DNA from 2 places in the Streptacidiphilus sp. PB12-B1b genome. Region 2 is predicted to be linked to the other one. Evidence: riboswitches for the same ligand, from Rfam matches in the RefSeq annotation. Region 2 holds a riboswitch; the other holds the start of a gene.
What was found. A riboswitch is a leader RNA that binds a small molecule or an ion and turns the genes downstream of it on or off. The one in region 2 is predicted to bind glycine.
Positions count from the first base shown of each region.

Region 1 (7,049 bases), 3.9 Mb from region 2:
CCGTACTCCTCGCTGAACCCGAGGCACACGGTCGGGACCATCATCGAGACCCCGATGAAGCTCAACGGGATCAACCCCGAGCAGGGCCACAAGAAGCGGGCCCAGGAGCTGCTGGAGATCGTCGGCCTCAGCCCCGAGCACTACAACCGCTACCCGAACGAGTTCTCCGGCGGCCAGCGCCAGCGCATCGGCATCGCCCGCGCGCTCGCGCTCAAGCCCAAGCTGATCGTCGCGGACGAGCCGGTCTCGGCCCTGGACGTCTCCATCCAGGCCCAGGTCGTCAACCTGCTGCAGGACCTGCAGCGGGAGTTCAACCTGGCCTTCGTGTTCATCGCCCACGACCTCGCGGTGGTCCGCCACTTCTCCGAGCGGGTCGCGGTGATGTACCTCGGCAAGATCGTCGAGATCGCCGACCGGGAGACGCTCTACCTGCGCCCGCAGCACCCGTACACCCACGCGCTGCTCTCCGCCGTGCCCGAGGCCGACCCGGACAGCGAGTCCCGCCGCGAGCGGATCCGGCTCACCGGCGACGTGCCGAGCCCGATCAACCCGCCCTCCGGCTGCCGCTTCCGCACCCGCTGCTGGAAGGCGCAGGACATCTGCGCCAGCCAGGAGCCGCCGCTGGTGCAGCTGGGCGACTCGGTCGACGGCCACCAGGCCGCCTGCCACTTCCCCGAGGTCCGGCAGGTCGTCGCGCCGGAGTCCTGAGCCCCGACCGGCCCCCGGTACACCGACGGCGCGCCGGGCCCGTTCCTCCCGACTGCGGGAGGACGCGGGCCCGGCGCGCCGTCTTTCTGCCGCCCGCCGTCTTTCTGCTGCGCGGGTCCGGCGCCGCAGCCGCGCTCGGCGCCCCGCCCTGCCGGGCGTCAGCGCAGCGGCTGCGGGTAGCCGTAGCCGGGGCGGCCGACGGCCTCGCTGTCGTAGAAGGGCACCGCCCGCACCCGCAGCCACAGCGCCACCGGGTCGTACGGGTCGGACATCGCCACCGTGGACACCGCCACCCCCTCCGGGGCGGTCGGCAGCGCCTGCTCCATCATCAGCCGCACCGACTCCACCGCCGCCGGACCGGCGTCGTACAGCTCCAGGCCGATCACCAGGTACGGCTCGCCCCAGGCCGGGCGCACCCAGGCCCTGCGCAGCGTGCGCACCGCCGGGGCGCCGTGCGCGGCCTGCTCCAGCGCGGCGTAGAAGGCGTCCGCGGCCACCCCCGCGTCGGTGATCTGCAGCGGACCGGCCGGCAGCCGGTCCAGGCCGCCGGCGACCCGGCGCAGGTCCGCCCAGGGCACGCCGACACCGCCGCCGGGCTGGTGCGGGTTCAGCCACAGCCCCCAGCGCTCCCGGTACAGCGAGGCGGCGACCTCGCGGCCGGGGGTCAGCTGGTGCGCCCGGGTCCAGCCGCTGGCGGAGAGCTGCTCGGCGGAGGTCACGCACGGCGCGTAGCCGAAGCCGCCGACCTCCATGTTCCCGTACTGGGCGTCCGGACGGCCCGGCTCGCCGTACCAGAGCAGCATCCACACGTGGCCCTCGGCGAGGGCGCGCAGCAGCTCCTCGTACGCCTCGTAGCGCCCCGGGGCAACGCCCCGCAGGGCCTGCTCGACGGCGCGACCGTCACCTGCCTGGACCACGTGCTGTGCCGCCCTCTCCCCCGGTGTCCTGCCCTGCCCGTCCCGCCGTGCCGCCCGTGCCGCCCGTCCCGCCGTGCCCGCGCGGTGACCGCCTGCCCGGCGCCGCCGGAGAACGGCTCAGCCTATCCCGCTAGCCCCTGGCGTAGAACGGCTGTACGGCGCTCAGCATCCAGTCGACCAGCGGGTCGCGGACGGCGTCCAGCAGCACGATGCCGACCTCCCAGGGCAGCGGCACCGCGCCCAGGGCGCGGCCCAGGGCCAGCGTCGCCGCCTGCTGGTCCTCCGGCTCGCAGCGGGCCAGCTCGACGCCGACGTACAGCTTCTCCTGGTCGGCCTCGACCTGCACCAGGGCGCGGCGCGCGGTCAGCACCACCGGGGTGGCGGTGAGTTCGCCGATCGCCGCGACCAGGAACTCCACCGGGTCCTCGTGCGGCCCGGGCACGCGCAGCCCCAGTCGGCTGGCCGTGCCGCCGCGGACCTCCGGGCTGCGCAGCTCCGGGACGCCGGCGGCGGGGATGGGGATGCCCACCGCGCCCTCCGGGTTGACCACGATGCCCACGCCCAGCGGCATGCCCTCGGCCAGCTCCGGCACCGGCGCGACCGCGAACGGCAGGTCCCCGGCGATCAGCCGGAACTGCTCCTCGGAGCTGAACACCGGCACGAACGGCTGCCCGGCCAGCTCGGTCGTCGGCAGGTCCAGGGTCGCGCCGTCCCGGGTCGGGCCGCCCGGCAGCGGCAGCCACACATGGCTGCGCCGCAGCACCTCCACCACCCGGGGGGTGGCGCCGGGGTCGCCGACGGCGGCGGTGAGCACCCGCTCCAACTCGTTGGCGGGCCAGCCGCCCGCGCCGTTCTGCGCCGGAATCCCCGGGTGCTGCATGGTCCTACCACCGTTCTGCGACGTCGGTACCGGCAGTGAGCAGGATAACGAGGACGGTGCCGGAGCCGGAGCCCCGTGCCCCGGCCCGTGCGCCGTGTCGGCCCTCCGTGCCATGATGAGCGCGACGAACAACTTCACACCGGCCGTTCGAACCCGCGCGGGAGAGCCAGGCCGACCACCGCCCCCCGGGGCCGGGGTCGCAGTCGGCGCCGAAGGAGCAAGCCTTCCCCGGAATCTCTCAGGCACAGCTACCGCACGGGCGAGGCACATCTGGAAAGTGGCAGGCCCGGCGTCCGGGCAGGCCCACCAACGGTGCAAGCCGCAGCCGTCCGCCACGCGGGCCCGCGGTGAAGCTCTCAGGTTGCAGCGACAGAGGGGGAGACTGCCGCAGCATGCCCTGCATGTGCCCGACCGAGAGCACCGAGGAGTTCCTCCATGACGTCGTCAAGCCCCGAAAGCCCCGACTCGTCCGCGCAGCCGCTGCGCCACACGGCCCTGGACGCCGTGCACCGCGCGCTCGGCGCCACCATGACCGACTTCGCCGGCTGGGACATGCCGCTGCGCTACGGCAGCGAGCGCGAGGAGCACCTCGCCGTGCGCACCCGCGCCGGGCTGTTCGACCTCTCCCACATGGGCGAGATCACCGTCACCGGGCCGCAGGCCGGGGAGCTGCTGGACCACGCCCTGGTGGGCTTCGTCTCGGCGCTGGGCGACAACCGCGCCCGCTACACCATGATCTGCGCGGCCGACGGCGGCATCCTGGACGACCTGATCGTCTACCGCACCGGCGAGCAGGAGTTCCTGGTCGTCGCCAACGCCTCCAACGCCCAGCTGGTCCTGGACGAGCTGACGGCCCGCGCCGAGGGCTTCGACGCCGCCGTCCGGGACGACCGCGACGCCTTCGCGCTGCTCGCCGTCCAGGGCCCGGAGGCCACCGCCATCCTGGCCCCGCTCACCGACGCGGACCTGCCCGGCCTGAAGTACTACACCTCGCTGCCGGCGACCGTGGCCGGGCGCCCGGCGCTGCTGGCGCGCACCGGCTACACCGGCGAGGACGGTTTCGAGCTGTTCGTCGCCCCCGGCGACGCCGAGGCGCTGTGGGCCGCGCTGACCGAGGCCGGCGCCGGGCGCGGGCTGGTCCCCTGCGGCCTGTCCTGCCGCGACACGCTGCGCCTGGAGGCGGGCATGCCGCTGTACGGGCACGAGCTGACCACCTCGCTCACGCCCTTCGACGCGGGCCTGGGCCGGGTCGTCCGCTTCGACAAGACCACCAACGGCGGCGCGTTCGTCGGCCGTGAGGCGCTGGAGAAGGCCGCCGAGCAGGCCCAGGCGCAGCCACCGCGGGTGCTGGTGGGCCTGGTCTCGGCCGGGCGCCGGGTGCCGCGGGCGGAGATGTCGGTGGTGTCGGCCGACGGCTCGGTCATCGGCTCGATCACCTCCGGGGCGCCCTCGCCGACCCTGGGCAAGCCGATTGCGATGGCGTACGTGGACGCGGCGCACGCCGTGCCCGGCACCCCGGTCGCGGTGGATGTCCGCGGGACGCACGAGCCGGTCGAGGTCGTGGCTCTGCCGTTCTACAAGCGCGCCCGCTGACACTGGTCGGGTACCCTCCCGTCACCCCCGCCCCGCCCGTCCGGCCGCAGCGGTCGCCGCGGGCCGGGCCGTTTCGCCCCGCCACCCCCTGATCCTGGAGAATCGCCACCATGAGCAACCCCCAGCACCTGACGTACAGCAAGGAACACGAGTGGCTGACGGCCGTCGAGGACGGTGTGGCGACCGTGGGCATCACCGCCTTCGCCGCCGACGCGCTCGGTGACGTGGTCTACGTGCAGCTCCCCGAGGTCGGCGACACCGTGACCGCCGGCGACACCTGCGGCGAGCTGGAGTCGACCAAGTCGGTCAGCGACCTGTACTCCCCCGCCTCCGGCGAGGTCGTCGAGGCCAACCAGGCGGTCGTGGACGACCCGTCGCTGGTGAACTCCGAGCCCTTCACCGAGGGCTGGCTGTTCAAGATCCGCCTCGCCGGGACCCCCGAGGGCCTGCTGACCGCCGACGAGTACTCCGCCTTCACCGGCGCCTGACTCCGACCTCTCCGAGGAAGCAAACATGACGGTTCTGAACCAGTCCCTGCACGCGCTCGACCCCGAGGTCGCCGCGGCCGTGGACGCCGAGCTGCACCGCCAGCAGTCCACCCTGGAGATGATCGCCTCCGAGAACTTCGCCCCGGTGGCGGTTCTGGAGGCCCAGGGCTCGGTGCTGACCAACAAGTACGCCGAGGGCTACCCGGGCCGCCGCTACTACGGCGGCTGCGAGCACGTCGACGTGGTCGAGCAGCTGGCGATCGACCGGGTGAAGGCCCTGTTCGGCGCCGAGCACGCCAACGTCCAGCCGCACTCGGGCGCGTCCGCCAACGCCGCGGCGATGTTCGCGCTGATCAAGCCGGGCGACACCATCCTGGGCCTGGACCTGGCCCACGGCGGCCACCTGACCCACGGCATGAAGATCAACTTCTCGGGCAAGCTGTACAACGTGGCCGCGTACCACGTGGACCCCGAGACCAACCTGGTCGACATGGACGAGGTCGAGCGCCTCGCCAAGGAGCACCAGCCGCAGCTGATCATCGCCGGCTGGTCCGCCTACCCGCGCCAGCTGGACTTCGCCGCCTTCCGCCGCATCGCCGACTCCGTCGGCGCGCTGCTGATGGTGGACATGGCGCACTTCGCCGGCTTGGTCGCGGCGGGCCTGCACCCCTCGCCCGTGCCCTACGCCGACGTCGTCACCACGACCACGCACAAGACCCTCGGCGGCCCGCGCGGCGGCGTCATCCTCTCCAAGGCCGAGTACGCCAAGAAGATCAACTCGGCGGTCTTCCCCGGCCAGCAGGGCGGCCCGCTGGAGCACGTGATCGCCGCCAAGGCCGTGGCCTTCAAGGTCGCCGCCACGGACGAGTTCAAGGACCGCCAGCAGCGGACCCTGGCCGGCGCGCAGATCCTCGCCGAGCGCCTCACCCGCGCCGACGCCACCGAGGCCGGCGTGTCCGTGCTCTCCGGCGGCACCGACGTGCACCTGGTCCTGGTGGACCTGCGCAACTCCGAGCTGGACGGCCAGCAGGCCGAGGACCGGCTGCACTCGGTCGGCATCACGGTCAACCGCAACGCCGTGCCGTTCGACCCGCGCCCGCCGATGGTCACCTCCGGGCTGCGGATCGGCACCCCGGCGCTGGCCACCCGCGGTTTCGGCGCCGAGGACTTCACCGAGGTCGCCGACATCATCGCGGAGGCCCTGAAGCCGTCCTTCGACGACGCCGTCCGGGAGTCCCTGGCCGCCCGCGTCACCGCGCTCGCCGCCAAGCACCCGCTGTACCCGGGCCTGTAACCCGGCCCTGCACCGCCGGACCGGCGCTCCTCACCCCAGGGGCGTACGGTCGCCAATGGACGGGGCACCGCGCACACCGGACCGTGGGCCGGTGCCCCGCCGCACGTACTCCCCCCACCACAGACAAGGGCGTCTCCCGTGGCCATCAGCGTCTTCGACCTCTTCTCCGTCGGCATAGGACCCTCCAGCTCGCACACGGTCGGCCCCATGCGCGCGGCACGGATGTTCGCCCGCCGGCTGAAGTCCGAGGGCGTGCTGGCGCAGACCGCCTCCGTCCGGGCCGAGCTGTTCGGCTCGCTCGGCGCCACCGGCCACGGCCACGGCACCCCCAAGGCCATCCTGCTCGGCCTGGAGGGCAACTCCCCGCAGACCGTCGACATCGCCCAGGCCGACCTCGACGTCGAGCGGATCAAGGCCACCCGGCGGCTGCGGCTGCTCGGCGCCGACCTCGGCGGCAGCGGCGACCACGAGATCGACTTCGACGCCGACACCCAGCTGGTGCTGCACCGCCGCCGGTCCCTGCCGTACCACGCCAACGGCATGACCCTGTGCGCCTACGACCACACCGGTGCCCCGCTGCTGGAGAAGACCTACTACTCGGTCGGCGGCGGCTTCGTCGTCGACGAGGACGCCATCGGCGCGGACCGGGTCAAGCCCGACGACACCGTCCTGCGCTACCCCTTCCGCACCGGCGCCGACCTGCTGCGGCTCACCTCCGAGACCGGCCTGTCGGTCTCCTCGCTGATGCTGGAGAACGAGAAGGCCTGGCGCAGCGAGGCCGAGATCCGCTCCGGCCTGCTGGACATCTGGCACGTCATGCAGGAGTGCGTCCGCGCCGGCATGAACCACGAGGGCATCCTCCCCGGCGGCCTCAAGGTCCGCCGCCGCGCCGCCCCCGCCGCCCGCGCCCTGCGCACCGAGGGCATCGGCCCGGCCAACGCCATGGAGTGGGTCACCCTCTACGCCATGGCCGTCAACGAGGAGAACGCGGCCGGCGGCCGGGTCGTCACCGCCCCCACCAACGGCGCGGCCGGGATCATCCCCGCCGTCCTGCACTACTACCTGAACTTCATCACCGGCGCCGACGACGACGGCATCGTCCGCTTCCTGCTGACAGCCGGCGCCATCGGGATGCTCTTCAAGGAGAACGCCTCCATCTCCGGCGCCGA
Region 1 covers NZ_CP048405.1:6,491,471-6,498,519, forward strand. The annotation lists gene GXW83_RS28180 (ABC transporter ATP-binding protein) at 1-708, shown strand, start outside; gene GXW83_RS28185 (enhanced serine sensitivity protein SseB C-terminal domain-containing protein) at 867-1,625, opposite strand; gene GXW83_RS28190 (enhanced serine sensitivity protein SseB C-terminal domain-containing protein) at 1,756-2,505, opposite strand; glycine riboswitch at 2,654-2,769, shown strand; gene gcvT (glycine cleavage system aminomethyltransferase GcvT) at 2,941-4,098, shown strand; gene gcvH (glycine cleavage system protein GcvH) at 4,209-4,586, shown strand; gene glyA (serine hydroxymethyltransferase) at 4,612-5,880, shown strand; gene GXW83_RS28210 (L-serine ammonia-lyase) at 6,019-7,049, shown strand, end outside.
Region 1: it holds a riboswitch for glycine, as region 2 does, so the genes downstream of both, gcvT (glycine cleavage system aminomethyltransferase GcvT) here and gcvP (aminomethyl-transferring glycine dehydrogenase) in region 2, are expected to answer to the same signal.

Region 2 (7,049 bases):
GTCGGCGAGGACCTGCGCGCCGACATCCTGGCCGGGGTGGGGCTGACCGCCTCGGTGGGCCTGTCCGGCACCAAGTTCCTCGCCAAGATCGCCTCCGAGCAGGCCAAGCCGGACGGCCTGGTGCTGATCGAGCCGGGCCGCGAGCGCGAGGTTCTGGACGAGCTGCCGGTGCGGGCCCTGCCCGGCGTCGGCCCGGCCACTGCCGAGACGCTGCGCCGGATCGGCCTCACCCGGATCTCCGAGGTGGCCCGGACCTCGCAGGACGAGCTGGTGCGGCTGCTCGGACGGGCCCACGGCGCGGGGGTGCACGCGCTGGCGCTGGGCCGCGACGACCGCCCGGTGGTCGCCGACCGGGACGCCAAGTCGGTCTCGGTGGAGGACACCTTCGAGGTCGACCTGAACGACGCCGACCGCATTCGCTTCGAGCTGGACCGGCTCACCGAGCGCTGCGTGCGCAGGCTGCGGGCGGCCGGGCGGTCCGGGCGGACGGTGGTGGTCAAGGTCCGGCGCTTCGACTTCTCCACCCTGACCCGCTCGGAGACCCTGCCCGCCCCCACCGACGACCCGCTGGTGATCTCCGCCATGGCCCGCCGGCTGCTGGCCCAGGTGGCGCTGGCCGGCGGGGTGCGGCTGCTCGGCGTGGGCGTGTCCGGCCTGGCCGACTTCACCCAGGAGGACCTCTTCGCCCAGGCCCAGCGCGAGGCCGAGGGCGGTGCGGACACGGGCAGTGCGGAAGCGGACGGCCCGGAGACGGGCGGCGCCGGGGCGGGCCGGGACGGCGCGGCGGACGGCCGGGACGAGCAGGAGGCCGCCTACGGGGGGCCGTCCGCCCCGCGCGCCTTCCACCCGGGCGCGGCCCCGGCCCGCCGCTGGATGCCCGGCCAGGACGTCGAGCACGCCGAGCAGGGGCGGGGCTGGGTCCAGGGCAGTGGCGTGGGCCGGGTGACGGTGCGGTTCGAGGTCCCGTGGGGCGCGCCCGGGCGGGTCCGCACCTTCGCGGTCGAGGATCCGGCGCTCGCCCCGGCCACCGCGCTGCCGCTGGCGGGCACCCCCCGCACCGCCCCGCCAGCGGCCGACCGCGCCGCCCCCCGCGCCGCCGGCCGGTGAGGGCCGCTGGCCCCGGCACGGCGAAGCGCCCGGACGGCGGGGGCCGTCCGGGCGCTTCCCGGGTACCGCAGGTCAGGCGCCGATGGCGTGGCCGGTGTCGCCGGTGCGGGGGAAAGGCTCCGGGCGCATGGCGGTCGGCGCCGCCATGGACGGGGCCGTGCCCTGGCCGCCGCCCTGGGCCGACGAACCCTGCGCGGAGGAGCCCTGCGGGGAGGAGCCCTGGGACGATCCGGCCGGGTCGCCGGGCACGGCCGTCGGTCCGGCGACCCGGGTGCTGTCCTGCACCTGGATGTGCTCCCGGTGCAGTTCGTCCCGGACGATCTGCTCCTCGGTGAACCGCTCGGTCACCAGCCGGATCCGCTCCACCGGCACGACCGCCTTGCGGACGACCACCCGCTCCTCGTGCAGCGTCACCTCCTCGGTGGCCTCGGCGATCTCCTGGTCGGTCAGCTGGGCCCGCTCGTCCGCGCCCACCGGCACCCGCTCCACCCGGATGCGCTCGCGGACCACCGGCACCCGGCGCTCCACCTGCTCGGTGGTGACGTACTTGCGCAGCCGCGCGTGGCCGAGGACGCTCCACTCGGTCGAGATGTCCAGCCGCTCCTCCCGGCAGACGAACTCGATCGGCTCAGGCACCGGCGTACCGGCGACGTCGCCCGCGACGCCCTGCCCGCCCCGGGCGTCGGCCGACGACTCGGCGGCGCTGCGGCCCATCGGCGCCGCCGGGCGCGCGGCGGACCGGGCCGGCTCACCGCTGTCGGCAGCCGACGCGGCCGTCGAGGAAGCCGGGGAAGCCGGGGAAGCCAGGGAAGCCGCCGCGGCGGACGCGGCCATGGGCTGGGCGGCCGAACCGGCGGTGGTGGACGGCGCGGCCGTGGACGGGGCCGTGGCGGACGGGGTGGTCGGCCGGTCCGCGGACGGCGGCGACATGAACGCCGCGGTGCGGCCGCCCGCGGCGGCGGACGTGGTGGTCGGCATGGCCTGGGTGGTCTCGGCCGCCGGCTGCGCGCCCGCCCGGTCGGTCTGCTTGGAGAGGTCGGCCGCCGCCATGGCGCCGCCCGCCGCAGCCGCCGCGCCCGCCGCCGCCGTCCCCACTGCCGGAGCGCCGGGCTTCGCCGCAGCACCCGCGTCCCCGGTCCCGGTCCCGGTTCCGGCCCCGGTTCCGGCCCCGGCGGTCGCGGCGTTGCCGCCGCCCGAACCGGAACCGTTGCCGGTGCCGTCGTGGCCCACGCCCGCGGGCAGCTCCAGGCCGTAGTAGCGGTACAGCTGCAACTCCTGCGCGGGGGAGAGGTGCTGGCCGACACCGAAGTCAGGGGAGTCCTTCACCTGCGACTTCTCGTACGGCACGCGCAGCTCCTCGCTCACGAACTCGCTGGTCGTGAGCGGGACGAAGGCGTCGCGGCCGAACAGGCCGGTCCGTACGGCGGCCCACTCGGGCTCGCCGGTCGCGTCGTCGAGGTAGACCTCGTCGATGGTGCCGATCTTGTCGCCGTTGCGGTCCACAGCCTTGTGGCCGATCAGGTCCCTGGGGTCGATCTCGGTCTGCACGGCTCGTCCACTCCTTACGGCGGGGATGCATCCCCGCTCGCGCCCGCGCGCAGGGACAATATGGTCAAGTCATACAAAAGTCCACAAAGATCACATTGTCGAGTTCTGGCGCTCCGAGTGGGTGTGTCGCTGGGCCAACCGGGGCAGCAGGACCCCGGTGGGACGCGAGTCCGCGCTGGTAACCTGGCAGGGACCGATGAGTGCGCGCGGGAGAGTCCGCACGTCGAGGCGGCGCCGAAGGAGCAAATCCTCCCCGGAATCTCTCAGGCACCCGTACCGCGCGCGCTGGGTCACTCTGGAAAGCAGGATGGGAACGGGCGACCGGGACTGTCCTCACCGACGGTGAAAACCGGTGGAGCCGGACGGTCCGCACCCGCGGGCGGGCCCGGCGCCGCCGGTGAAGCTCTCAGGTACTCGATGACAGAGGGGGAGGTCGTCCCGGCGCATCCGCATGCGCCACTCGGGTCCGACCAGGAGGCCACCCCGCCATGACATCCCCGCTGACGACACCCCTCGCCGGGCTCGAGCAGTCCAGCCCGTTCGAGAACCGCCACATCGGCCCCGACACCGACGCCCAGGCGAAGATGCTGGCCCAGGTCGGCTACTCCACCCTGGACGAGCTGACCGCCGCCGCGGTGCCCGGGACGATCCGCAGCCTGGAGGCGCTGGACCTGCCGGCCGCCCGCTCCGAGGCCGAGGTGCTGGCCGAGCTGCGCTCGCTGGCCGGCCGCAACCAGGTGCTGCGCTCCATGATCGGCCTGGGCTACTACGGCACCTTCACCCCGCCGGTGATCCTGCGCAACGTCCTGGAAAACCCCTCCTGGTACACCGCGTACACGCCGTACCAGCCGGAGATCTCCCAGGGCCGGCTCGAGGCCCTGATCAACTTCCAGACCGTGGTCTCCGACCTGACCGGGCTGCCCACCGCCGGGGCCTCGCTGCTGGACGAGGGCACCGCCGCCGCCGAGGCGGTCGCGCTGGCCCGCCGCATGGGCAAGGTCAAGGGCGGGGTCTTCGTCATCGACGCCGACACCCTGCCGCAGACCGCCGCCGTGATCCACACCCGCGCCGTGCCGCAGGGCATCGAGACCGTCGTCGCCGACCTGTCGGAGGGCATTCCGGCCGAGATCGCCGAGCGCGGCGTCTTCGGCGTGCTGCTCCAGTACCCGGGCGCCTCCGGCGCGGTCCGCGACCTCAAGCCGGTCATCGAGCAGGCGCACGGCCTGGGCGCGGTCGTCACCGTCGCCGCCGACCTGCTTGCGCTGACGCTGCTCACCTCGCCCGGCGCGCTGGGCGCGGACATCGCCATCGGCACCACCCAGCGGTTCGGCGTCCCCATGGGCTTCGGCGGCCCGCACGCCGGCTACATGGCGGTGCGCACCGAGTACGCCCGCAGCCTGCCCGGACGCCTGGTCGGCGTCTCCGTCGACGCCGACGGCAACCGCGCCTACCGGCTGGCGCTGCAGACCCGCGAGCAGCACATCCGCCGCGAGAAGGCCACCAGCAACATCTGCACCGCCCAGGTGCTGCTGGCCGTCATGGCGTCCATGTACGCCGTCTACCACGGCCCGGACGGGCTGGCCGCGATCGCCGCCCGCACCCACCGCTACGCCGCCACCCTGGCCGAGGGCCTGCGCGCGGGCGGGGTCGAGATCGTCCACGACGCGTTCTTCGACACCGTCACCGCGCGCGTGCCCGGCCGGGCCGCCGCGGTCGTCGACGCCGCCCGGCTCACCGGGGTGAACCTGCGCCAGATCGACGCCGACCTGGTCTCCGCCGCCTGCGACGAGACCACCACCCGCGCCGACCTGCTCTCGGTCTGGACCGCCTTCGACGTCCCGGCCGCCGCCCAGGGCCCGGAGATCGACGCGCTGGACGCCGCCGCCGGGGCCCGGCTGCCCGAGGCGCTGCTGCGCACCGACGAGTTCCTGACCCACCCGGTGTTCCACACGCACCGCTCCGAGACCGGCATGCTGCGCTACCTGCGCTCGCTGGCCGACAAGGACTACGCGCTGGACCGGGGCATGATCCCGCTGGGTTCCTGCACCATGAAGCTCAACGCGACCACCGAGATGGAGCCGGTCACCTGGCCGGAGTTCGCCGACGTGCACCCCTTCGCCCCGCAGGAGCAGGCGGCGGGCTACCTGACGCTGATCCGCGAGCTGGAGCAGCGGCTGGCCGAGGTCACCGGCTACGACCAGGTCAGCATCCAGCCCAACGCCGGTTCGCAGGGCGAGCTGGCCGGCCTGCTCGCGGTCCGCGCCTACCACCTGGCCAACGGCGACACCCAGCGCGACGTCTGCCTGATCCCCTCCTCCGCGCACGGCACCAACGCCGCCAGCGCGGTCATGGCCGGCATGCGGGTGGTGGTGGTCAAGACCCTCGCCGACGGCGACGTGGACGTGGAGGACCTGGCCGCCAAGATCGCCCTCCACCGCGACCAGCTGTCGGTGCTGATGGTCACCTACCCCTCCACCCACGGCGTGTTCGAGGAGAACATCGGCGACATCTGCGCCGCCGTGCACGAGGCGGGCGGCCAGGTCTACGTGGACGGCGCCAACCTGAACGCCATGGTCGGGCTGGCCAAGCCGGGCAAGTTCGGCGGCGACGTCTCGCACCTGAACCTGCACAAGACCTTCTGCATCCCGCACGGCGGCGGCGGCCCCGGCGTCGGCCCGGTCGCGGTCCGCGCGCACCTCGCGCCGTACCTGCCGAACCACCCGCTGCAGCCCGCGGCCGGTCCGGAGACCGGTGTCGGCCCGATCTCGGCCGCGCCCTGGGGCTCGGCGGCGATCCTGCCGATCTCCTGGTCGTACGTGCGGCTGATGGGCGGCGAGGGCCTCAAGCGCGCCACCCAGGTGGCGGTGCTCAGCGCCAACTACATCGCCAAGCGGCTCGCGCCGTACTTCCCGGTGCTCTACACCGGCCCGGCCGGGCTGGTCGCGCACGAGTGCATCATCGACCTGCGTCCGCTGGCCAAGTCGGCGGGCGTGAGCGTGGACGACGTCGCCAAGCGCCTGATCGACTACGGCTTCCACGCGCCGACGATGTCGTTCCCGGTCGCCGGGACGCTGATGATCGAGCCCACCGAGAGCGAGGACCTCGGTGAGATCGACCGCTTCTGCGAGGCCATGATCGCCATCCGCGGCGAGATCGACCGGCTCGCCGCCGGTGAGTGGACGGCCGAGGACAACCCGCTGAGCAACGCCCCGCACACCGCGGCGCTGCTGGCGGGTGCCTGGGAGCACCCGTACACCCGGCAGGAGGCGGTCTTCCCGGCCGGGGTGAACCCGGCCGCCAAGTACTGGCCGCCGGTCCGCCGGATCGACGGCGCCTTCGGCGACCGCAACCTGGTCTGCTCCTGCCCGCCGCTGGACTCCTACGGGGAGTGACCTGCGGCCGTCACGTCATGCCGACGGGGCGCCGCCACCGGGAAGTCCTCCCGGCGGCGGCGCCCCGTCGGCGCGTGCCCCGGGCGTCGGCGTGCGCGCGGTGCGTCAGGCGGCTGCGGCGAGCGGGCGGTGCGGGGCGATCACCCGGCCGTCCGGGAGGATCTCGCCGGTGTCCTCGAACACCAGCACCCCGTTGCACAGCAGGCTCCAGCCCTGCTCGGGATGGCCGGCGACGACCACGGCGGCCTCCCGGTCGGGCGAGTCGGCTGACGGGCAGACAGGACTGTGCTGGCACATGCGCGTACCCTCGATTCGGAGTTGCGGTCACCGCGCGGTCCGCCGCGGAGGTGTGAACCACCCCCGAAGCGGGTAGAGGCTGATGCCGCCCGCGCTGGTCCCAGTGTCGACGTCCTGAGGCCCTCCCGCAGCCATTTGGTGACATGCGTCACGAGTCCGCAACCCGGACCACCCGTTCGGACCCCGGCAGGCAGCCGGGCATGCCGAAGTGACCATGCCACGCATGGTCACTTCGGATGGCTTCACCTGGTTCTTTCGGTCATTCCCTGGCCCCCGGATCGTCCGGCCGCCGCTCCCCGTCAGCTGGCCGCGGTCAGCAGGCTGCCGTTGCCGTTCGCCAGCAGCGCCAGCAACTCCTCGGCGTCGTGCGCCACATGGGCGGTCACCCCCAGCGGAGCCGGCGCCAGCGGGATCAGCAGGTCGCGGCTGCGGGCCGGATCGAGCACCGGGTGCAGCCACAGCGCCGTCATGTAGCGGCCGGGCACCGACAGCAGCCGCGGCACGTAGGGCGTGGGCGACACGGCGGTGTGGGCCCGGGCCTGGTGCAGCGCGCGCAGCGTGGAGGCCGGGTACGGGCCCTCGGCGAAGTACGCGAAGACGTGCCCGTCGGCGGTCTCGCGGGTCTCGGCCGCGGCGACCACCTCCTCGCCGTCGCGGATCAGGAAGCGCCAGCCGGTGCGCCGGGCCCCGGCCAGCAGGCCGTCG
Region 2 covers NZ_CP048405.1:2,567,068-2,574,116, forward strand. The annotation lists gene GXW83_RS11610 (DNA polymerase IV) at 1-1,107, shown strand, start outside; gene GXW83_RS11615 (PRC and DUF2382 domain-containing protein) at 1,180-2,655, opposite strand; glycine riboswitch at 2,853-2,944, shown strand; gene gcvP (aminomethyl-transferring glycine dehydrogenase) at 3,144-6,047, shown strand; gene GXW83_RS11625 (DUF5999 family protein) at 6,153-6,344, opposite strand; gene GXW83_RS11630 (hypothetical protein) at 6,644-7,049, opposite strand, start outside.